DNA from 2 places in the Streptomyces antibioticus genome. Region 2 is predicted to be linked to the other one. Evidence: predicted binding sites of a transcription regulator. Region 2 holds the regulator's gene; the other holds the start of a gene.

Region 1 (11,552 bases), 1.1 Mb from region 2:
CCGCTCTCGGCGGACGGGGCCTCGGAGTCGGGGCGGCCGGCCGCGACGTACGAGGTGACCTCGTCGCGTTCGTCGGCGAGGGACCGGGCCAGAGCGAGGGCGTCCTCGGTCTGTTCGGCCAGGGTGACCAGGTCCTGGGAGTCCTTGAGCTGCCCGGAGGCGGTGAGGAGCGCGGGGGCGCCGGCACCGGCGATCGCGGCGGCCACCACGGCCACGGCCACGATCAGCCGGTTGCGTACGTGGGTGGGGCGGCCCTTGCCGACGGGGGTGCGCTCGGCGCCGCCCTCGGAGGCCGTCCGGCTGCCTTTACGCCCAGTCCGCGTCTTCTGCACCGGTGCTCGCATTCCTGACTCGTGTACCCATGGGCCGGATGTGACGCTCCGTCAAATGATGCGTACGCCCGGTTCGGTCCCCGACCCTCCCAGTGCCGGTGGGCAGCGGTCGCGCATCGCTTCCCCCGCCACCCGAAGGAGTGAACATCGGACGGGAGTTGGCGGGCAAGTTCCCGCGGCGCGCGTGACGGCCCGGTCCGGCGGGCCGGTTGGACGTGAGCGGCAGGCTTTGACAATATTCGCCACCACGTCTGCCCCGAGCCCAGCATTCCCGCCCAAAACAGGCGTCTGACCTGGGCCGGGCGAGGCTCGCACGGCGGTCCGGCGGCGCGTGTGGGACGTTCGTGGACGCTGTGGAGCGGTCGTGCAGACTGGCTGGATGCGTACGGAACTTGTGTCGGAGCCGGGCGATCGGGCCCGTCCCAACGAGGACTTCGCGAGTGTCGGACTTTCCGCCTCCGGACAGGGCGGTTCGGTCGTCCTGCTGGACGGGGTGACACCACCGGCGGACGGCGGGGGCTGTCTGCATTCGGTCCCCTGGTTCACGGCACGGCTGGGCGGGGCCCTGACCGAACTGACCGTTTCCCTCCCGGATGTTCCGCTGGCGGAGGCCCTGTCCCGCGCCATCGCGCGTACCGCCGACGCCCATGCGCGAACCTGTGACCTTTCTCACCCGCGTACGCCGCAGGCGACGGTGGCCCTGGCGCGCTGGTCCCCGGAGACCGTGGAGTACCTGGTGCTGTGCGACGCGACGCTGCTGCTGGCGTCCCCCGAGGGCACGGTCGCACCGGTCCGGGACGACCGTCTCGCCCTGCTGCCGCGCGCCCTGTTGAGGAGCGCCGCGACGGTCGACGGGACGCTGCGCAACAAGGAGGGCGGCTTCTTCACGGCCGCCGCGGATCCGGCGGTGGCGGACCGGGCGGTGGCCGGAAGTGTGCCCCGCACGGAGGTCGTCTCGCTGGCCGCGCTGTCCGACGGCGCGACCCGCTGGACGGAGACCTTCCACGAGGGCGACTGGACGTCCCTGTTCACCCTCGTCCGCGAGGACGGCCCCCGCGCCCTCGTGGAGAAGGTGCGGGTGCTTGAGGACGCGGACGCCACGGCCCGGGCCTTTTTGGGGACCGGCAAGACACATGACGACGCGACAGCGGTGTACGTGGACCTGTAGAGGGACCAGTAGATGGACCTGTAGGGAGCGTCAGGCAGGCGGGGGCCGGCGCTACTTCTCCATGCCGCGGTTGAGCTGCTGCAGCAGCCGGGCCAGTTCGGCGACCTCGGTGCGGTCCCAGTCGGAGAAGTTGCGGACGTACCGCGCGCGGCGGGCCTCGCGGACGCGGCCGACCCGGGTGCGGCCCTCCTCGGTGAGGTCGACGAGCCAGGCGCGGCCGTCGGCCGGGTCGGGTTCGCGGGCGACCAGACCGAGCTGTTCCAGGGCGCGGAGCTGACGGGACATGGTGGCCTTGCCGACGCCGATGTACGCGGCGAGTTCGGTGGCGCGCTGCCGGCCGCACTCCTCCAGCCGGACCAGCAGACCGTACGCGGCGGACTCCAGGTCCGGATGGACCTCGCGGGCCATCTCGCCCTGGTTGGCGCGGGCGCGGCGCAGCAGCACCGTCAGTTCCCGCTCCAGGGACAGGAACTCCGTGGACTCGCCGCCCCCGTGTCCCTCGCCGTGTGTGTCCTCGTGCACGTCAGCACCCCTGCTCCGGTTCCCCGTGTCCGTCTGGTCGTCTACCTGCGTAGCTTTCCATGTTCCCGGCCCGGGTCCGGCGAGGACCCGGGCCTCCTGGGAGATCCGGGTCCCGCCGTCCTTCCGGAGGCGTCCGTCACGCCGCCACCGGAACCTCCGGCGCCGCGCCGTTCGCGGCGGGCGCGAGCGCCAGTTCCAGGACCTGGCGGACGTCGGTGACGGCGTGGACGTCCAGCGTGTCGAGGACCTCCGCCGGGACGTCGTCCAGGTCGGGTTCGTTGCGCTTGGGGATGACGACGGTCGTCACCCCGGCGCGGTGGGCGGCGAGCAGCTTCTGCTTGACGCCGCCGATCGGCAGCACCCGGCCGGTCAGGGAGACCTCGCCGGTCATCGCCACGTCCGTGCGGACCAGACGGCCCGACAGCAGCGAGGCGAGGGCCGTCGTCATCGTGACGCCGGCGCTCGGGCCGTCCTTGGGGACCGCGCCCGCCGGGAAGTGGATGTGCACGCCCCGGTCCTTGAGGTCGCCGACCGGCAGCTCCAGCTCCGCGCCGTGCGAGCGCAGGAAGCTCAGCGCGATCTGCGCCGACTCCTTCATCACGTCACCGAGCTGACCGGTCAGGGTCAGTCCCGCCGCGCCGGTCTCCGGGTCGGCCAGCGACGCCTCCACATAGAGGACGTCACCGCCGGCGCCGGTGACCGCGAGGCCCGTGGCCACGCCGGGTACCGCGGTGCGGCGCTCGGCCGGGTCCTGGGCGGACTCGGGCACATGGTGCGGCCGTCCGATCAGCGCGCGCAGATCGGCGTCGGTGACGGTGAACGGCAGCTCCCGCTCGCCCAGTTCGTGCTGGGCCGCGACCTTGCGGAGCAGCCGGGCGACGGTCCGCTCCAGGGTGCGCACGCCCGCCTCGCGGGTGTACTCGCCGGCCAGCTTGCGCAGGGCGCTCTCCTCCAGGACCACTTCCTCCTTGTCCAGGCCGGCCCGTTCGAGCTGGCGCGGGAGGAGGTGGTCGCGGGCGATGACGACCTTCTCGTCCTCGGTGTAGCCGTCGAGGCGGACCAGCTCCATCCGGTCGAGCAGGGCCTCCGGGATCGCCTCCAGGACATTGGCGGTGGCCAGGAAGACGACGTCGGACAGGTCCAGCTCCACCTCCAGGTAGTGGTCCCGGAAGGTGTGGTTCTGCGCCGGGTCGAGGACTTCGAGGAGGGCGGCGGCCGGGTCGCCCCGGTAGTCGGAGCCCACCTTGTCGATCTCGTCCAGCAGGACCACCGGGTTCATCGACCCGGCCTCCTTGATGGCCCGCACGATCCGGCCGGGCAGCGCGCCGACGTACGTACGGCGGTGGCCGCGGATCTCGGCCTCGTCACGGACGCCGCCGAGGGCGACGCGGACGAAGGAGCGGCCCATGGCGTGCGCGACCGACTCGCCGAGGCTGGTCTTGCCGACGCCGGGCGGGCCGACGAGCGCCAGCACGGCACCGCCGCGCCGCCCGCCGACGACACCCAGGCCCCGCTCGCCGCGGCGCTTGCGCACGGCCAGGTACTCGGTGATCCGCTCCTTCACGTCCTCCAGGCCCGCGTGCTCGGCGTCGAGGATCGCCTTGGCGCCCTGGATGTCGTAGGAGTCCTCGGTCCTCTCGTTCCAGGGCAGTTCGAGGACGGTGTCCAGCCAGGTGCGGATCCAGGAGCCCTCGGGCGACTGGTCGGAGGACCGCTCCAGCTTGTCGACCTCCTTGAGGGCGGCCTCGCGGACCTTCTCGGGCAGGTCGGCGGCCTCCACGCGGGAGCGGTAGTCGTCGGACTCCTCGGCGGAGTCCTTGGAGTCGCCGTTCAGCTCGCGCAGCTCCTTGCGGACGGCGTCGAGCTGACGGCGGAGCAGGAACTCGCGCTGCTGCTTGTCGACGCCCTCCTGGACGTCCTTGGCGATGGTCTCGGCGACGTCCTGCTCGGCGAGGTGGTCGCGCAGTTGCCGGGTGGCGAGCTTCAGCCGGGCCACCGGGTCGGCGGTCTCCAGCAGCTCCACCTTCTGTTCGGTGGTCAGGAACGGCGAGTAGCCGGAGTTGTCGGCGAGCGCGGAGACGTCGTCGATGGCCTGGACGCGGTCGACGACCTGCCAGGCGCCGCGCTTGCGCAGCCAGGCGGTGGCGAGCGCCTTGTACTCCTTGACCAGGTCGGTGACGTGCCCCGGCAGGGGCTCCGGCACGCTCTGGTCGATTCGGGTGCCCTCGACCCAGAGCGCGGCGCCCGGGCCGGTCGTCCCGGCCCCGATCTGCACGCGCCCGCGGCCGCGGATCAGCGCGCCCGGGTCGCCGTCGGCCAGCCGGCCGACCTGTTCGACGGTGCCCAGCACGCCGGTGCTCGCGTACGTCCCGTCGATCCGCGGGACCAGCAGCACCCTGGGCTTGCCCGGCTCGGACCGCGCGGCGGCCTGGGCGGCCTCCACCGCGGCGCGCACGTCGGTGTCGTTGAGGTCCAGCGGAACCACCATGCCGGGGAGTACGACCTCGTCATCGAGAGGCAGTACGGGCAGGGTGAGCGATGCGGACGTCGAAGCCATGATCTCCCCTTCGGCAGTCAAGTTGAGCTATGCCGACTCAATGCATGGGAGCCGCGGGATGTTCCCGGGACGTCCGTCCGTTCGCTGTGGGCGATCACCCGGCGATCCCCCAGCGATCTCCGAAGGGGGAGTCACAGCCCGTCCGTCAATGCCGCACAGCTTCTTCACCCCCGCCCGACCAGGACTCTTCGCAATCCGTCAACGTTCCGTCAGAGAAATGCCACGATGGGCCGATGGTGACGCCCTACGACATCCCCGAAGTGCTGGACCGTCGCGAGGGTCCCCACGGCGAGGTGGTGCTGCGCCGGCACGGGACGCTGCTCCAGATCATCGCGAACGGCTGCTTCCTGATGGACACCTCCGACGGCCGCTCCGAACGCCTGCTGGTGGACGCCGCGCTGACCGCCCTGGACGGCCGGGACGCCCCGGAGCTGCTGATCGGCGGGCTGGGCGTCGGATTCTCGCTCGCACACGCCGCGGCCGACCCCCGCTGGGGCGCGGTCACCGTCGTGGAGCGCGAGCGGGCCGTCGTCGACTGGCACCGCGACGGCCCGCTGTCCGCCCTCTCCGCGCGGGCGCTCGCCGACCCGCGCGCGAAGATCGTGGAAGCCGACCTGCTGGACTACGTCAATGAGACATGCGACACGTTCGACGCGCTCTGTCTCGACATCGACAACGGCCCCGGCTGGACCGTCGACGAGGGCAACGACAGCCTCTACTCGGTGGCCGGACTCACGCGCTGCGCAAGGGTGTTGAGACCCGGTGGCGTGCTCGCGGTATGGTCCGCCCAGCCCTCTCCGGAATTCGAGGGAACCTTGGGGAATGCCGGGTTCCAGCAGGTGCGTACCGAAGAGATCCCCGTTGCCCGAGGCGTGCCGGACGTCGTGCACCTCGCGGTCCGACCTGGATAGCAAAGGCGAGGTGACTCCGGGTACGTTTCATGCCTGACGCCGATCATTTACGCGTCAACCGCAGTCATGCGCAGACAAGGGACCACCCCACTGGTTCCGGAAAGCACACTCAGGGGCGGGCGATGGAGCAGACACACACCGCGCACAACGGCACGACGACGGCGACCCAGGGCGCGCAGCGTCGCGTTCTCGTGGTCGAGGACGACCCGACGATCGTCGACGCCATCGCGGCCCGCCTGCGCGCCGAGGGATTCCTCGTGCAAACGGCGGGCGACGGCCCCGCGGCCGTCGACACCGCGGAGGCATGGCAGCCCGATCTGCTGATCCTCGACATCATGCTGCCCGGCTTCGACGGCCTCGAGGTGTGCCGCCGGGTGCAGGCCGCCCGCCCGGTGCCGGTCCTCATGCTCACCGCGCGCGACGACGAGACCGACATGCTGGTCGGGCTCGGCGTGGGCGCCGACGACTACATGACCAAGCCGTTCTCGATGCGCGAGCTGGCCGCGCGCGTGCACGTGCTGCTGCGCCGGGTGGAGCGCGCCGCCATCGCGGCGACCACCCCCCGCAGCGGCATCCTGCGCCTCGGCGAGCTGGAGATCGACCACGCGCAGCGCCGGGTCCGGGTCCGCTCGGAGGACGTGCATCTGACGCCCACCGAGTTCGACCTGCTGGTCTGCCTGGCCAACACCCCGCGCGCGGTGCTCTCCCGCGAGCAGTTGCTGGCGGAGGTCTGGGACTGGGCGGACGCCTCCGGCACCCGCACGGTCGACAGCCACATCAAGGCGCTGCGCCGGAAGATCGGCGCCGAGCGGATCCGCACGGTGCACGGTGTGGGCTACGCGCTGGAGACCCCCACGCCATGAGCGGCGCGGACGGTCCGAGAGACCCCGGGGAGTCCTGGGGGAAAGTGCGCCCGTTCTCGGTGAAGACCAAGCTCGGCGCGCTGGTCGTCGTCTCGGTGCTGATCACCACCGGGCTGTCCGTGATCGCCGTGCACACGAAGACGGAACTCCGCTTCATCACGGTCTTCTCGATGATCGCCACCCTGCTCATCACGCAGTTCGTGGCGCATTCCCTCACCGCTCCGCTGGACGAGATGAACGCGGTCGCCCGCTCGATCTCGCACGGCGACTACACCCGCCGGGTCAGCGAGAACCGCCGCGACGAGCTGGGCGACCTGGCCCAGACGATCAATGTGATGGCGGACGAGCTGGAGGCCCAGGACCGCCAGCGCAAGGAGCTGGTGGCGAACGTCTCGCACGAGCTGCGCACTCCGATCGCCGGACTGCGCGCGGTCCTGGAGAACGTCGTCGACGGCATCGCCGAGGCGGACCCCGAGACCATGCGCACCGCGCTGAAGCAGACCGAGCGCCTCGGCCGGCTGGTGGAGACCCTGCTGGACCTGTCCCGCCTGGACAACGGCGTCGTACCGCTGCGCAAGCGGCGTTTCGAGGTGTGGCCGTATCTGTCGGGGGTGCTGAAGGAGTCCAACATGGTCGCCTCGGCGCGGGCCGCGATGGGGTCGGGCGGCACGCACACGCGTACCGACGTGCATCTGCACCTGGACGTCTCGCCGCCGGAGCTGACGGCGCACGCGGACCCCGAGCGCATCCACCAGGTCGTCGCCAATCTGATCGACAACGCGGTCAAGCACTCCCCGCCGCACGGCCGGGTCACGGTCAAGGCGCGGCGCGGCCCGCTGCCGGAGTCGCTGGAGCTGGAGATCCTGGACGAGGGGCCCGGCATCCCGCGCTCGGAGTGGCACCGCGTGTTCGAGCGGTTCAACCGGGGAGCCGTCCGCCGGCCGCACGGGCCGGGCAGCGACGGCGGTACGGGGCTGGGTCTCGCGATCGCCCGCTGGGCGGTCGATCTGCACGGCGGCCGGATAGGAGTGGCCGAATCCGAGCGGGGTTGCCGGATTCTTGTCACTCTTCCGGGAGAGTCTTCCGTACCAAGTTGACGTAAAGTTGAATGCGGAGCCAGATGATCCACGGCCGTCCGCACGCATGGACACGTGTGATCAGGCACAGAACCGACGGCGCACCGGCGCAGGTCGGCACGGGTCCGCACGCTCGGTGTGCGCGACCTGCGTCAACGCACCCCTTTCGCAGCGCAACCGCGCTTGTTTCCCGCCATTTCCGCCCCCGAAACGCGTGTTCCGATGTGACTTACGCGACGATGGACCGGCCCGGCCTGACCTACGTGCTCTTGGAGGCGTAGCCTTTATTCCCGCTGTCCATCACCTTGTGAAGCGGAAGAGGGCGGTTGCCGCCGTGTCGCCACAGTCCCCCAGTAACGCATCGAGCCTTTCGACCGACGCAGACCAAGCGGGCAAGAACCCCGCTGCCGCGTTCGGAGCCAACGAGTGGCTCGTCGACGAGATCTATCAGCAGTACCTCCAGGACCCGAATTCGGTAGACCGTGCCTGGTGGGACTTCTTCGCCGACTACAAGCCGGGCGCGGCCGCCGCCGCTCCGGCTACGGCGGGTACTGCGGCCGCGGGGGCCGCAGGGACCACCACACCCGCGGCGCCCGCCGCCCCGGCACCCGTGCCGGCCCCGGCCGCCGCGCAGCCCGCCGCCACCCCGGCTCCGGCGCCCGCCGCGAAGGCCCCGGCCCAGGCACCCGCTCCGGCGAAGCCCGCCGTGGCTCCCCGGCCGGCCGCCGCGAAGGCAGCGCCCGCCGCGCAGCCCGCGGCCGCGCCCGAGGGCCCGGAGCTGATCACCCTGCGCGGCCCCGCCGCCGCGGTCGCCAAGAACATGAACGCCTCGCTGGAGCTGCCCACGGCCACGTCCGTGCGCGCGGTCCCGGTGAAGCTGCTGTTCGACAACCGCATCGTGATCAACAACCATCTCAAGCGGGCCCGGGGCGGGAAGATCTCCTTCACGCACCTGATCGGCTTCGCGATGGTGCAGGCCATCAAGGCCATGCCGTCGATGAACTGGCACTACGCGGAGAAGGACGGGAAGCCCACCCTCGTCAAGCCGCCGCACGTCAACTTCGGCCTCGCCATCGACCTGGTGAAGCCCAACGGCGACCGCCAGCTCGTCGTCGCCGGCATCAAGAAGGCCGAGACGCTCAACTTCTTCGAGTTCTGGCAGGCGTACGAGGACATCGTCCGCCGCGCCCGCGACGGCAAGCTGACGATGGACGACTTCACCGGTGTCACGGTCTCCCTGACCAACCCCGGTGGCCTCGGCACCGTCCACTCCGTGCCGCGTCTGATGCCCGGCCAGTCGGTGATCATGGGCGTCGGCTCCATGGACTACCCGGCGGAGTTCCAGGGCACCAGCCAGGACACCCTGAACAAGCTCGGCATCTCCAAGGTCATGACGCTCACGTCGACCTACGACCACCGGGTCATCCAGGGCGCCGCCTCCGGCGAGTTCCTGCGCGTCGTCGCCAACTTCCTGCTCGGCGAGAACGGCTTCTACGACGAGATCTTCGAGGCGCTGCGCATCCCCTACGAGCCGGTCCGCTGGCTCAAGGACATCGACGCCAGCCACGACGACGACGTCACCAAGGCCGCCCGGGTCTTCGAGCTGATCCACTCCTACCGGGTCCGCGGCCATGTCATGGCCGACACCGACCCGCTGGAGTACCGCCAGCGCAAGCACCCCGACCTGGACATCACCGAGCACGGCCTCACCCTGTGGGACCTGGAGCGCGAGTTCGCCGTCGGCGGCTTCGCCGGCAAGTCCCTGATGAAGCTGCGCGACATCCTCGGCGTGCTGCGCGACTCGTACTGCCGCACCACCGGCGTCGAGTTCATGCACATCCAGGACCCCAAGCAGCGCAAGTGGATCCAGGACCGCATCGAGCGCCCGCACACCAAGCCCGAGCGCGAGGAGCAGCTCCGCATCCTGCGCCGGCTGAACGCCGCGGAGGCGTTCGAGACCTTCCTCCAGACGAAGTACGTCGGCCAGAAGCGCTTCTCCCTGGAGGGCGGCGAGTCCGTCATCCCGCTGCTGGACGCGGTCATCGACAGCGCGGCGGAGTCCCGCCTCGACGAGGTCGTCATCGGCATGGCCCACCGCGGCCGGCTGAACGTCCTGGCCAACATCGTCGGGAAGTCGTACGCGCAGATCTTCCGTGAGTTCGAGGGCAACCTCGACCCGAAGTCGATGCACGGCTCCGGCGACGTGAAGTACCACCTGGGCGCCGAGGGCACCTTCACCGGTCTCGACGGCGAGCAGATCAAGGTCTCCCTGGTCGCCAACCCCTCGCATCTGGAGGCGGTGGACCCGGTCCTGGAGGGCGTCGCGCGCGCCAAGCAGGACATCATCAACAAGGGCGGCACGGACTTCACCGTCCTGCCGGTGGCCCTGCACGGCGACGCGGCCTTCGCGGGCCAGGGCGTGGTGGCCGAGACCCTGAACATGTCGCAGCTCCGCGGCTACCGCACCGGCGGCACGGTCCACATCGTCATCAACAACCAGGTCGGCTTCACCGCGGCCCCCGAGTCCTCGCGCTCCTCCATGTACGCGACGGACGTGGCCCGCATGATCGAGGCCCCGATCTTCCACGTGAACGGCGACGACCCGGAGGCCGTGGTCCGCGTCGCGCGGCTCGCCTTCGAGTTCCGCCAGGCGTTCAACAAGGACGTGGTGATCGACCTCATCTGCTACCGCCGCCGCGGTCACAACGAGTCCGACAACCCGGCCTTCACCCAGCCGCTGATGTACGACCTGATCGACAAGAAGCGCTCGGTGCGCAAGCTCTACACCGAGTCCCTCATCGGTCGCGGCGACATCACCCTGGAAGAGGCCGAGCAGGCGCTCCAGGACTACCAGGGCCAGCTCGAGAAGGTCTTCACCGAGGTCCGCGAGGCCACCTCGCAGCCCGCCTCCGGCGAGTCCCACGACCCTCAGGACGGCTTCCCGGTCGCGGTCCCCACCGCGATCTCCGCGGAGACCGTCAAGCGGATCGCCGAGTCCCAGGTCAACGTCCCCGACCACATCACCGCCCACCCGCGGCTGCTTCCGCAGCTCCAGCGCCGGGCCGCGATGGTCGAGGACGGCACCATCGACTGGGGCATGGGCGAGACCCTCGCCGTCGGCTCCCTGCTCCTGGAGGGCGTGCCCGTCCGGCTCGCCGGCCAGGACTCCCAGCGCGGCACCTTCGGCCAGCGGCACGCGGTGATCATCGACCGGGAGACCGGCGAGGAGTTCACCCCGCTGATGTACCTCTCCGAGGACCAGGCGCGGCTGAACGTCTACAACTCGCTGCTCTCCGAGTACGCGGCGATGGGCTTCGAGTACGGCTACTCGCTGGCCCGCCCCGACGCGCTCGTGATGTGGGAGGCGCAGTTCGGCGACTTCGTCAACGGCGCGCAGACCGTCGTCGACGAGTTCATCTCCTCGGCCGAGCAGAAGTGGGGCCAGACCTCCGGCGTCACCCTGCTGCTGCCGCACGGCTACGAGGGCCAGGGCCCGGACCACTCGTCCGCCCGCCCGGAGCGGTTCCTCCAGCTCTGCGCGCAGAACAACATGACGGTGGCCATGCCCACGCTCCCGTCGAACTACTTCCACCTCCTGCGGTGGCAGGTGCACAACCCGCACCACAAGCCGCTGGTCGTCTTCACGCCGAAGTCGATGCTGCGTCTGAAGGCCGCCGCGTCGAAGGCGGAGGAGTTCACGCACGGCGGGTTCCGCCCGGTCATCGGCGACGCCTCGGTCGAGCCGAGCGCCGTCAAGAAGGTCGTCTTCTGCGCGGGCAAGGTCTACTACGACCTGGAGGCCGAGCGGCAGAAGCGCGGCGCCACGGACACGGCGATCATCCGCCTGGAGCGGCTGTACCCGCTGCCCGGCGCCGAGGTCCAGGCCGAGGTCAACAAGTACCCCAACGCCGAGAAGTACCTGTGGGTCCAGGAGGAGCCGGCCAACCAGGGTGCCTGGCCGTTCATCGCCCTGAACCTGATCGACCACCTGGACCTGGCGGTCGGCGCCGACGTCCCGCACGGCGAGCGGCTGCGGCGCATCTCGCGCCCGCACGGCTCGTCCCCGGCCGTCGGTTCCGCCAAGCGCCACCAGGCGGAGCAGGAGCAGCTCGTGCGTGAGGTG
Region 2 (11,552 bases):
GCTGCGCACCCGCCTGGAGTACCTCGACACCCACGCCCTGGAAGAACAGCTCCCGCCGCTCCTGAAGGACCTCCAGACCGCCTGCATGGCCTCGGCGGAAGCGGTCGCGGAACGGTTCTTCCCGTACCAGGGGCCCGTCGTGTGGGCCCGGGAAGGAACGTGAGCGCGATGGCCGCCGCCACGACCCGCAGGCTCCGCATCCGGCACACCACCCGTGTCTCCTACGCGCGGGCCGCCGTCTCCTCGCACAACGAGGTCCGGATGACCCCGCTCACCCTGCCGGGGCAGACCACGCTGGACGCCCGGGTGACCGTCCGCCCGGCGGCCACCACCTGGTCGTACTGGGACTACTGGGGCACCCAGGTCACCGCCTTCGAGCTGATCGACCCGCACGCCGATCTCACCATCACGGCCTCCAGCCTGGTGGAGACGGCCCCGCCGGAACCGCTGCCGCCGCCCCTGGACTGGGCCGCGGTGGCCGAACGCACGGCCGGCTCCCGGCTGCTGGAGTTCGCCTCCCCGACGGCCCGTACGACGGTCCCGAAGAAGCTGGTGAAGAAGGCGCGCGGGGCGGCCGCGGGCCTCGATCCGCACGGGGCGGCGGTCGCCGTGTCCGCCCTGGTCGCCGACCGGGTGACCTACCTGCCGGGCGCCACCGGGGTGAACACCTCGGCGGCGGAGGCGTGGCAGCAGGGCGCCGGGGTCTGCCAGGACATCGCGCACCTCACCATCGCCCTGCTGCGCGGCCTGGGCCTGCCCACGCGCTATGTCTCCGGCTATCTCCACCCGGAGCGGGACGCGGAGCTCCACCGTCCGGTGGCCGGCCAGAGCCACGCCTGGATCGAGTACTGGGCGGGCGACTGGCACGGCTACGACCCCACCAACCGCACCCGCGCCGACGAGTCCCATGTGGTCGTCGGCCGGGGGCGGGACTACGACGACGTCACCCCGCACAAGGGCGTCTACCGGGGCGTGGCCGGCGGACCGCCGGACGTGACGGTGGAGTTCACGCGCGTGGCGTGAACTCCACCGGGGACCTCAGGACTACGGGTACTACGGGTACTACGGGTACTGCGGGTGCTGCGGGTGCTGCGGCTACTTCAGGCCGAGGGAGTTGCAGGCCGACTTGTACTTCTCGGTGCAGATGTCCTGCGCCGTGAAGACGCCGTCGGCGATCACGGTGTCCTTGAGGTTGCTCTTCGTCAGGGCGACCACCTGCACCAGCTTCGCCGGGATGTCCTTGTGGGTCGGGCTGTCGACCTTGTCGCGGGTCAGGGCCTCGAACTGGAGGGCGCGGCCCTGGACCTTGGCGACGGCGGCCTCGGCGGCGGCCTCCGCCTCGGCGCGGTAGGGCTTGTAGACCGTCATGTACTGCTCGCCGCTGACGATCCGCTGCACGCCCGGCAGCTCGGCGTCCTGGCCCGTGATGGGCGGCAGGTCGCTGCCGCTCAGACCGGCCGCCTCCAGCGCCTTGATGATGCCGCCGGCCATGGTGTCGTTGGCGGAGTAGACGGCCGCGATGTTGTCCTTGCCGATCTTCCCGATCGCCTCGGTCATGTGCTCCTGGGCCTTCTCCGGGCTCCAGTCGGCGGTGTCGTACTCCGCGGCGATGGTCACCCGGCCGCTCAGCTCGCTGAGCGCGCCCTCCTTGAACTGCGCGGCGTTCGGGTCGGTCGGCGAACCGTTGATCATGACGATCTTGTCGCTGGTGTCGGCGGTGCCGAGGGCCTCGGTGAGGGAACGGCCCTGCACCTCGCCGACCAGCTCGTTGTCGAAGGAGACGTACGCGTCGATCGGGCCCTGCGCGAGACGGTCGTAGGCGATGACCGGGATGTTCGCGTCCTTGGCCTTCTGCACCATCCCCGCGATCTTCTTCGAGTCGACCGCGTCGAGCAGGATGCAGTCGACCTTGTCGTCGATCATCTTCTGCATCTGCTCGTCCTGGACCTTGGCGCTGTTGGCGGCGTTGGCGTACGCCGTCTTGCCCTTGCCGTCGGTGAGCGCGGCGATCTTCTCCTTGATGATCGGGTAGTCGAACTCCGCGTACCGGGTGTTCGTCTTCTCCGGCAGGAGCACGCCGATGGTGACGTCGTTGCTGCGGGTCGGGGTCGCGTCCGCGCTGTCCGAACCGGCGTCGAGCATGCCGCACCCGGCGAGCGAGAGAGTCATCGTGGAGGCGACCACGGCTATGGCGATACGACGCATTCAGGGGCTCACTTCAGGTGCGTTCCGGACATGGGTGCGACATGTTGACCCAGGTGTCAGAAAAGACAACGCGTCGGCGCCCCCACCAGTCAAGCCGTACTACTTAACGAAGTGACAACATCACACTCCGCTTAGCATGTGAAGACGCATGGAGACCGAGCGAAGAGGGTACGCACTTCTCTTTACGGACTCTCCGCGCCGCCGGAAGCGCACGGAAAAGGGGCCCGGAGATCTCTCCGGGCCCCTTTTCCGTGTGTGTATCGCCTCAGTCGGACTGCGGGCGCTTGGGCCGCCACACCACCAGCGCGCTGGTCTGCTGGACCTCCTGGTACGGGACCAGGTCGCGACGGTAGGAGGCGTGGACCGCGGCCTCGCGCTGCTGCATGGCCGCCGCCGCGCCGTCCACGGCCGACTCCAGTTCGGCAACCCGGGACTGGAGCGCGGCGACCTGGTTCTCCAGCTCGATGATGCGCTTGATACCGGCCAGGTTGATGCCCTCGTCCTGCGACAACTGCTGGACGGTGCGCAGCAGCTCGATGTCACGGGCCGAGTAGCGGCGGCCCCGCCCGGCGGTGCGGTCGGGGGAGACCAGCCCCAGGCGGTCGTACTGGCGCAGCGTCTGCGGGTGCAGGCCGGAAAGCTGGGCCGCCACCGAGATGACGTAGACCGGGGTCTCCTCGGTCAGTTCATACGGCCCACGAAAAGTGTCACCGCGTCGACGGCCATCCATCCCTATGCTCCCTTCGCGGCCTCGAACAGGTCCGCCCTCGGATCCTCGTCCGCGGTCGCCTCGCGATACGCCTCGAGCGCGTCACGAGCCTTCCCCGTCAGGTCCTTGGGGACACTCACCTCCACGGTGACCAGAAGGTCGCCGCGGGTGCCGTCCTTGCGGACCGCGCCCTTGCCCCGCGCCCGCATGGTGCGGCCGTTGGGGGTGCCGGGCTGCAGCTTGAGGGTGAGCGACGGGCCGCCCAGGGTGGGCACCCTGATCTCCCCGCCGAGCGCCGCCTCGGTGAACGTCACCGGCACGGTCACCGTGAGGTTGTCCTCCTTGCGGCCGAACACCGGGTGCGCGCCCACATGGACGACGACGTACAGATCGCCGGCCGGGCCGCCGCGCTCGCCCGGCGCGCCCTTGCCGCGCAGCCGGATGCGCTGCCCGTCCGTCACCCCGGCCGGGATGCGGACCTGCATGGTGCGCGAGGACTTGGCGCGGCCGCTGCCCTTGCAGTCCAGGCAGGGGTGCTCGGCGATCAGCCCGCGGCCCTTGCAGTCGGGGCACGGGTCGGTCAGGGAGAAACCGCCCCCCGAGCCCCGGGCCACCTGGCCGGTGCCGACGCAGGTCGGGCACACGCGCGGTGTGCCGTTCTTGTCGCCGGTGCCGGAACACGCCTTGCACGGGGCCTGCGAGGACATCCGCAGCGGGACGGTCGCACCCTCGATGGCCTCGGTGAAGGTCAGGGTGACCTCGGTGTCGATGTCCTGGCCGCGCCGGGGCTGGGTACGGGTCGTGCCCCCTCCGCCGCGGTTGAACAGGCCGCCGAAGACATCGCCGATACCGCCGCCGAAGCCGCCGGCTCCCCCGCCCTGGGGGTTGCCTCCGAAGAGGTCGCCCAGGTCGAAGTTGAAGGAGCCGCCGCCGGCGCCCGGCCCCGGGCGGAAGCCGCCGTTGCCGAAGAGGGCGCGGGCGTCGTCGTACTCCTTGCGCTTCTTGGGGTCACCGAGGACGTCGTTCGCCTCGGAGATCTCCTTGAAGCGCTCCTCCGCCTTGGCGTTGCCCTTGTTGGCGTCCGGGTGGAACTCGCGGGCGAGCTTCCGGTACGCCTTCTTGATCTCGGCCTCGGTGGCGTCCTTGGGGACGCCGAGGACCTTGTAGAAGTCCTTCTCGATGAAGTCCTTGGTGCTCATCCTCGACGTCCCTCCTTCCGTGTCGGTTCAAGCTCAGCCCTCGTCCGGGCCACCGCTCTCCTTGTCGTCGGCCGCGGTCTCGGTCTCCTCCGAGGACTTCACGGTCTGCGCGCCCGGCTGCGGCTCGGCGACGGCCACCCGCGCGGGGCGGATGGTGCGCTCGCCGATGCGGTACCCGGGCTGGAGGATCGCCACGCACGTCGTCTCGGTGACGTCGGGCGCGTACGAGTGCATCAGAGCCTCGTGGATCGTCGGGTCGAAGGGCTCGCCCTCCTTGCCGAACTGCTGGAGGCCCATCTTCGCCGCGGTGGTCTCCAGGGACTCCGCCACCGACTTGAAGCCGCCGACGAGTTCGCCGTGCTCCCGCGCGCGGCCGATGTCGTCGAGCACGGGCAGGAGCTCGGTCAGGAGGTTCGCGATGGCGATCTCCTTGACCGCGATCCGGTCGCGCTCGACCCGGCGGCGGTAGTTCTGGTACTCGGCCTGGAGGCGCTGGAGGTCCGCGGTGCGCTCGCCGAGCGCGGTACGCACCTGGTCCAGCTGGGCCACCAGAGCCGCTGTCTGGTTCGCGTCCCCGGCCGGGGCCGCCCCCTCCGCCGAGGCGGAGGAGGGAGCGGCCGTCGGCTCGGCGTCTTCAGGGGTGGCGCCGGAGGGGACGTCGGGCTTCTCCTCGAAGCCCGGGGTCTCCTCCGTCACGCGGCACCGTCCTTGCGCTCGTCGTCGACGATCTCGGCGTCCACCACGTCGTCGTCGGCCTTCGGGGCCTCGGCGCCGGGGGCGGCCTGACCGGCCTGGGCGTCGGCGTACATGGCCTGGCCGAGCTTCTGGGAGACGGCCGCGACCTTCTCGGTGGCGGTGCGGATCTCGGCGGTGTCCTCGCCCTTGAGCTTCTCCTTCAGCTCGGCGAGAGCGTCCTCGACCTCGGTCTTGATCTCGCCCGGGACCTTGTCCTCGTTGTCCTTGAGGAACTTCTCGGTCTGGTAGACGAGCTGCTCGCCCTGGTTGCGGGCCTCGGCGGCCTCGCGGCGGCGGTGGTCCTCGTCCGCGTACTGCTCGGCCTCCTGGCGCATGCGGTCGACCTCGTCCTTCGGCAGCGAGGAGCCGCCGGTGACGGTCATCTTCTGCTCCTTGCCCGTGCCCAGGTCCTTCGCGGTCACGTGCATGATGCCGTTGGCGTCGATGTCGAAGGAGACCTCGATCTGCGGGACACCGCGCGGGGCCGGCGGCAGACCGGTCAGCTCGAACATCCCGAGCTTCTTGTTGTACGCCGCGATCTCGCGCTCGCCCTGGTAGACCTGGATCTGCACGGACGGCTGGTTGTCCTCGGCGGTGGTGAAGATCTCGGACCGCTTGGTCGGGATCGTCGTGTTCCGCTCGATGAGCTTGGTCATGATGCCGCCCTTGGTCTCGATACCGAGGGACAGCGGGGTGACGTCGAGGAGCAGGACGTCCTTGACCTCGCCCTTGAGGACACCGGCCTGGAGGGACGCGCCGATGGCGACGACCTCGTCCGGGTTGACGCCCTTGTTGGCGTCCTTGCCGCCGGTCAGCTCCTTGACCAGCTCGGCGACGGCCGGCATACGGGTCGAGCCGCCGACCAGGACGACGTGGTCGATCTCCGAGAGGGAGATGCCGGCGTCCTTGATGACGTTGTGGAACGGCGTCTTGCAGCGCTCCAGGAGGTCCGCGGTGAGCTGCTGGAACTGGGCGCGGGTGAGCTTCTCGTCCAGGTGCAGCGGGCCCTCGGCGGACGCCGTGATGTACGGCAGGTTGATCGTGGTCTCGGTGGACGAGGACAGCTCGATCTTCGCCTTCTCGGCGGCCTCGCGCAGGCGCTGGAGCGCCATCTTGTCCTTGGAGAGGTCGACGCCGTGGCCCGCCTGGAACTGCTTCACCAGGTAGTCCATGACGCGCTGGTCCCAGTCGTCACCACCGAGGTGGTTGTCACCGTTGGTGGCCTTCACCTCGACGACGCCGTCACCGATCTCCAGCAGGGACACGTCGAAGGTGCCGCCACCGAGGTCGAAGACCAGGATGATCTGCTCGTCCTTGTCGAGGCCGTACGCCAGGGCGGCGGCGGTCGGCTCGTTGACGATGCGCAGGACGTTCAGGCCCGCGATCTCGCCGGCCTCCTTGGTGGCCTGACGCTCCGAGTCGTTGAAGTACGCGGGGACGGTGATGACCGCGTCGGTCACCTTCTCGCCCAGGTACGCCTCGGCGTCACGCTTCAGCTTCTGCAGGATGAACGCGGACATCTGCTGCGGGTTGAACGGCTTGCCGTCCAGCTCGATCTTCCAGTCGGTGCCCATGTGGCGCTTGACCGAGCGGATGGTCCGGTCCACGTTCGTGACCGCCTGGCGCTTGGCGACCTCGCCGACGAGCACCTCGCCGTTCTTGGCGAAGGCGACGACGGACGGCGTGGTCCTGGCGCCCTCTGCGTTGGTGATGACGGTGGGCTCGCCGCCCTCCAGAACGCTGACGACGGAGTTAGTCGTGCCCAGGTCGATGCCGACCGCACGTGCCATGGTGATCTTCCTCCAACTGACTTGAGTGGAACGGACTCAAGTGTGCACGACGGCTCCCGCCCGGTCAACAGACCTGAGTCGCACGCACTCAACTCTTATCCGTTCCTTACACGCAAGGAGGCGCTGACCTGCGGAGACATCCGCTGTCCATGACGACTGTCACTCGATTCGGGGAGCCGTACGGCGGACTCGGATTGACGGCGCGGGGCGAAGAGGGGCGCCCTGCGGGGGTGAGTACGTGGGTTCTTGCGGGCACGCGTGTGTGCGGTCTCCTTTTCACGGGCACGCGTGTGTGCCGGCGCCTCGGACGCCGCCTCACCACCGCCCCGCGCGCGGGGCGCCTTCCGCGCCGGGACACGCAGCAGGCCCAGGACGGCGGCCAGCGCCCCGCCCGCCACCCACCACACGGCGTACGGCCCGGCCCAGCCGCTGTGCACCAGCGTCCCGACGAGCACCGCCGAGAAGGCCGCCGCGCCGAGCAGCACGGTCGCCCCCTGCGGGGTGATCCCGAGCCGCCGCAGCCGGTGGGCGAGATGGTCCGGGCCGCCGCGCAGCAGGGGCCGTCCGGCCAGCCGCCGCGCCACCACGACCAGGACGGCGTCGGCGCCGGCCACCGCGGTGAGCGCGAACAGCACGCCCGCCCCGACGGCCTCCTCGTAGCCCGCGCGGGCGGTCACGGCCGCCGAGGCGAGCAGAAACCCGGCGAACAGCGATCCGCAGCCGCCGAGCGCCACGCGCGCGGGGGGCCAGTTGTGCATGAGGAAGCCGGTCAGCGCGGCGGCGAGCACACTGAGCAGCACCGCGAGACCGTCCAGGACCTCGAACGCCGCGCACGCGGCCACCCCGAACGCGGTGACCACGCCGACCGTGCCGGCCACGCCGTCCGCGTGGTCCAGGGCCCGGAAGGCGAGCGCGACGAAGGTGATCCAGGCGACGGCCACCGCCCCCGCCCAGGCGCCGGTGTCGCCGTACGGCACGACGAAGGCCGCCGCCACGGCCGTACCGAGGACCAGGAGCCGGGTCCTGAGCCGCCACAGGTCCGCGATCAGCCCGAGCGCGGCGACGGCCGCGGCGGCCAGCACCAGGGCGCCGATGTCCGGGCCGAGCGGGGCGATGCCGGACCAGTCCCCGGCGCCCGCGACCAGACAGGTGGTGACCACCACGGCGACACCCCCGGACAGCGGTACGCGGCGCTGCCGCCGGCGCCGGTCGACGAGCCCGAGACGCAGGGCGGGCGGACGCAGCAGCGCGGCGAGGACGGCGGCGAGGAGCAGGGCGGTGGTGGCGGCGGCGATCCCGTAGAGCACGGATATAAATTAGTCATAAATGTACCAATTTGGTACGAATAACACGAAGAGATCGTGCCCGCCTGATACCCCTTTGACCGCTACGGTGACCGCGTCGGCACCCATGCGAACTGAGGTGACCCTCAGCGATTCAGATCACCCCATGGCCCGCTACAGTGCGACGCGGGTTGGGGGTAGTCTCAGACGGACTGCATAAGTTACCGCTTAGTAATTTCCCTCGCAGGCCCGAGGAGCCCCCTCATGCAACTCGCCGCGATCATCGTGTCGCTGGTCCTGACCGTGGTCGGCGTCGCGCTGCTCGCACGCGCCATCGGTCAGTTCGTCCGGTACTTCAAACTGGGCCAGCCGGTTCCGGCGGGCGCCCGTACGGACAACCCCTACGCGCGCAGTGTGACCCTGGTACGGGAGTTCCTCGGCCACACCCGGATGAACCGCTGGGGCATCGTGGGCTTCGCCCACTGGTTCGTCGCGGTCGGCTTCCTGACCCTGCCGCCGACCCTGGCGCAGGCGTTCGGCCAGCTCTTCCAGGCCGACTGGACGCTTCCGGTGATCGGCGGCTTCCTGCCGTTCGAGCTGTACATCGAGTTCATCGGCGTGATGACGATCCTCGGCATCGCCGTCCTCATCGCGATCCGCCTGCTGAACCTGCCGAGCCGTCCGGGCCGCAAGTCCCGCTTCGCGGGCTCCAAGGCCGGCCAGGCGTACTTCGTCGAGTACGTCATCCTCACCATCGGCCTCGCCATCTACGCGCTGCGCGGCCTCGAGGGCGCGATCCACCACGTAGAGCACTACGAGGCCGCGTACTTCGCCTCGTACCCGCTGGTCCTGGCCTTCAAGGGACTGAGCGTCGGCACGCTCCAGAACCTGATCTACCTCACCGCGATGGTGAAGATCAGCACCTCGTTCATCTGGATGATCGTGGTCTCGCTCAACACCAACATGGGCGTGGCCTGGCACCGCTTCCTGGCGTTCCCGAACATCTGGTTCAAGCGCGAGGCGACCGGCGGCACGGCCCTCGGCGGCCTCCAGCCGATGACCTCCGGCGGCAAGCCGATCGACTTCACCGACCCCGGTGACGACGACGTCTTCGGCGTCTCCCAGGTCGAGCAGTTCTCCTGGAAGGGCCTGCTGGACTTCTCCACCTGCACCGAGTGCGGCCGCTGCCAGTCGCAGTGCCCCGCCTGGAACACCGGCAAGCCGCTCTCCCCCAAGCTGCTGATCATGTCCCTGCGGGACCACGCCCACGCCAAGGCGCCCTACCTGCTCGCGGGTGGCGGCAAGACCATGGAGGGCGAGGAGAAGGCGAGCGAGGAGCAGCTCAAGGACGTTCCCGCCGCCGCCCTGGCCGAGGCCGAGCGCCCCCTCATCGGCACCGCCGAGGAGAACGGCGTCATCGACCCGGACGTCCTGTGGTCCTGCACCACCTGCGGCGCCTGCGTCGAGCAGTGCCCGGTGGACATCGAGCACGTCGACCACATCGTCGACATGCGCCGCTACCAGGTCATGATCGAGTCCGCGTTCCCGTCCGAGGCGGGCACGATGCTCAAGAACCTGGAGAAGAAGGGCAACCCCTGGGGCCTGGCCAAGAAGCAGCGCCTGGAGTGGCTCAAGGAAGTCGACTTCGAGGTGCCGGTCGTCGGCAAGGACATCGAGGACCTGTCCGAGGTCGAGTACCTGTACTGGGTCGGCTGCGCCGGTGCCCTGGAGGACCGGGCCAAGAAGACCACCAAGGCGTTCGCCGAGCTGCTCCACATCGCGGGCGTCAAGTTCGCGATCATGGGCGGCGACGAGAAGTGCACCGGTGACTCCGCCCGCCGCCTCGGCAACGAGCCCCTGTTCCAGGAACTCGGCATGGAGAACGTGGCCGCGCTGAACATGGCCTTCGGCGAGGACGACGAGGACGAGTCGACCAAGAAGCCGAAGTCGGCGAAGAAGATCGTCGCGACCTGCCCGCACTGCCTCAACACGATCGGCAACGAGTACCCGCAGCTCGGCGGCGACTACGAGGTCATCCACCACACCCAGCTTCTCCAGCACCTGGTGGACGAGGGCAAGCTCATCCCGGTCACCCCGGTCGAGGGCATCATCACCTACCACGACCCCTGCTACCTGGGCCGTCACAACAAGATCTACACGCCGCCGCGCGAGATCATGACCGCCGTCCCGGGCCTGCGCCAGCAGGAGATGCACCGCCACAAGGAGCGCGGCTTCTGCTGCGGCGCCGGCGGCGCGCGGATGTGGATGGAGGAGCGGATCGGCAAGCGCATCAACAACGAGCGCGTCGACGAGGCTCTGTCCCTCAACCCGGACATCGTCTCCACCGCCTGCCCGTTCTGCCTGGTCATGCTCACGGACTCCGTGAACGGCAAGAAGAACGACGGCAAGGCCAAGGAGTCCATCCAGGTCGTGGACGTCGCCCAGCTCCTCCTGGAGTCCGTCAAGACCCCGGTCGACGACGAGCCCCCGGCGGGCACGGCGGAGGCGGAGAACGCGCCGGAGCCGGAGCCGGTGAAGTAGGGCGTCGAGGTTCCCCGGGGGTCCCTCAGGGACCCCTTAGGGGATGTCACAGCTCGGCCGCAAAGCCGGGTCCGGGAGCCCGGGCCCGGCACGTCACTCTCCGGGACCAGGTACGTTCGATGACGTGGCTGGATTCAGGATCGGACGCGGCGGACGGAACGACCGCGCCCCGCAAGCGCGACCGCAACACCCTCCCTACGGGCAGCAGGCGCCCCAGGGCCCGTCGGCCGGGCCTTCGGGGCCGTCGTACGGCTACCCGCAGGCACCGCAGCCGCCGTACGGCAGACCGTCCGGGAACGCCGGAGGCGGCTGGCCGGCGGCCCGCGGCGGACACGGCGGCGGTCATGGGGGCCATGGCGGACACCACGGCGGCCAGGGCGGCCAGGGCGGTGAACCGGAGTACTTCGGCGACGGCGGCTACCCGCCCGGCCCCGGCGGACACGGCGGTCCGGACCCGTACGCGGCGAACAACCCGGGTCACACCCAGGCGTTCTCCGTCGACGACCACCACCACGCGCCCTACGGCCCGCCGCAGCCGTCCGGACCCATCGGTCCGCGCCTGCACTGGAAGGACCTGTTGCGGGGGATCGTGACCTCCCCCGACCGCACGTTCCTCCAGATGCGCGACTACACGATGTGGGGCCCCGCCCTCGTCGTCACGTTCCTGTACGGCCTGCTCGCGGTGTTCGGCTTCGACACCGCGCGCGAGGACGCGATCAACGCGACGCTGTCCAACGCCATCCCGATCGTCCTGACGACGGCCGTGGCGATGGTGGTGTCGTTCTTCGTCCTGGGCGTGGTCACCCACAGCCTGGCCCGCCAGCTCGGCGGCAACGGCGCCTGGCAGCCGACGGTCGGCCTCTCCATGCTGATCACGTCGCTCACGGACGCCCCGCGTCTGATCGTCGCGATGTTCTTCGGCGGCGACGCGTCCTTCGTCCAACTCCTCGGCTGGGCCACCTGGGTGGCCGCGGGCGCCCTGCTGACCCTCATGGTCCGCCGCTCCCACGACCTCCCCTGGCCGAAGGCCCTGGGCGCGTCGGCGATCCAGCTCATCGCGCTGCTGTCGATCGTGAAGCTGGGCACGTTC

The links. Region 2 encodes HspR, which represses chaperone genes until heat shock. Its sites were predicted from a motif close to TTGAGNNNNNNNNNCTCAA; they were not measured.
Region 1: the regulator HspR is predicted to act here: its motif matches at 4,602-4,620, upstream of lon (endopeptidase La).

What each region holds. Positions count from the first base shown of each region.
Region 1 is NZ_CM007717.1:5,713,819-5,725,370, reverse strand. Features, by position in the region: gene AFM16_RS26150 (sensor histidine kinase) at 1-332, opposite strand, end outside; gene AFM16_RS26145 (hypothetical protein) at 712-1,500, shown strand; gene AFM16_RS26140 (MarR family winged helix-turn-helix transcriptional regulator) at 1,552-2,022, opposite strand; gene lon (endopeptidase La) at 2,159-4,579, opposite strand; gene AFM16_RS26130 (spermidine synthase family protein) at 4,813-5,490, shown strand; gene AFM16_RS26125 (response regulator transcription factor) at 5,613-6,353, shown strand; gene AFM16_RS26120 (HAMP domain-containing sensor histidine kinase) at 6,350-7,450, shown strand; gene AFM16_RS26115 (multifunctional oxoglutarate decarboxylase/oxoglutarate dehydrogenase thiamine pyrophosphate-binding subunit/dihydrolipoyllysine-residue succinyltransferase subunit) at 7,764-11,552, shown strand, end outside.
Region 2 is NZ_CM007717.1:4,615,072-4,626,623, reverse strand. Features, by position in the region: gene AFM16_RS20965 (alpha-E domain-containing protein) at 1-163, shown strand, start outside; gene AFM16_RS20960 (transglutaminase family protein) at 169-1,023, shown strand; gene AFM16_RS20955 (sugar ABC transporter substrate-binding protein) at 1,096-2,205, opposite strand; gene AFM16_RS20950 (heat shock protein transcriptional repressor HspR) at 2,471-2,935, opposite strand; gene dnaJ (molecular chaperone DnaJ) at 2,938-4,113, opposite strand; gene grpE (nucleotide exchange factor GrpE) at 4,147-4,809, opposite strand; gene dnaK (molecular chaperone DnaK) at 4,806-6,638, opposite strand; gene AFM16_RS20930 (MraY family glycosyltransferase) at 6,734-7,945, opposite strand; gene AFM16_RS20925 (heterodisulfide reductase-related iron-sulfur binding cluster) at 8,186-10,462, shown strand; gene AFM16_RS20920 (Yip1 family protein) at 10,506-11,552, shown strand, end outside.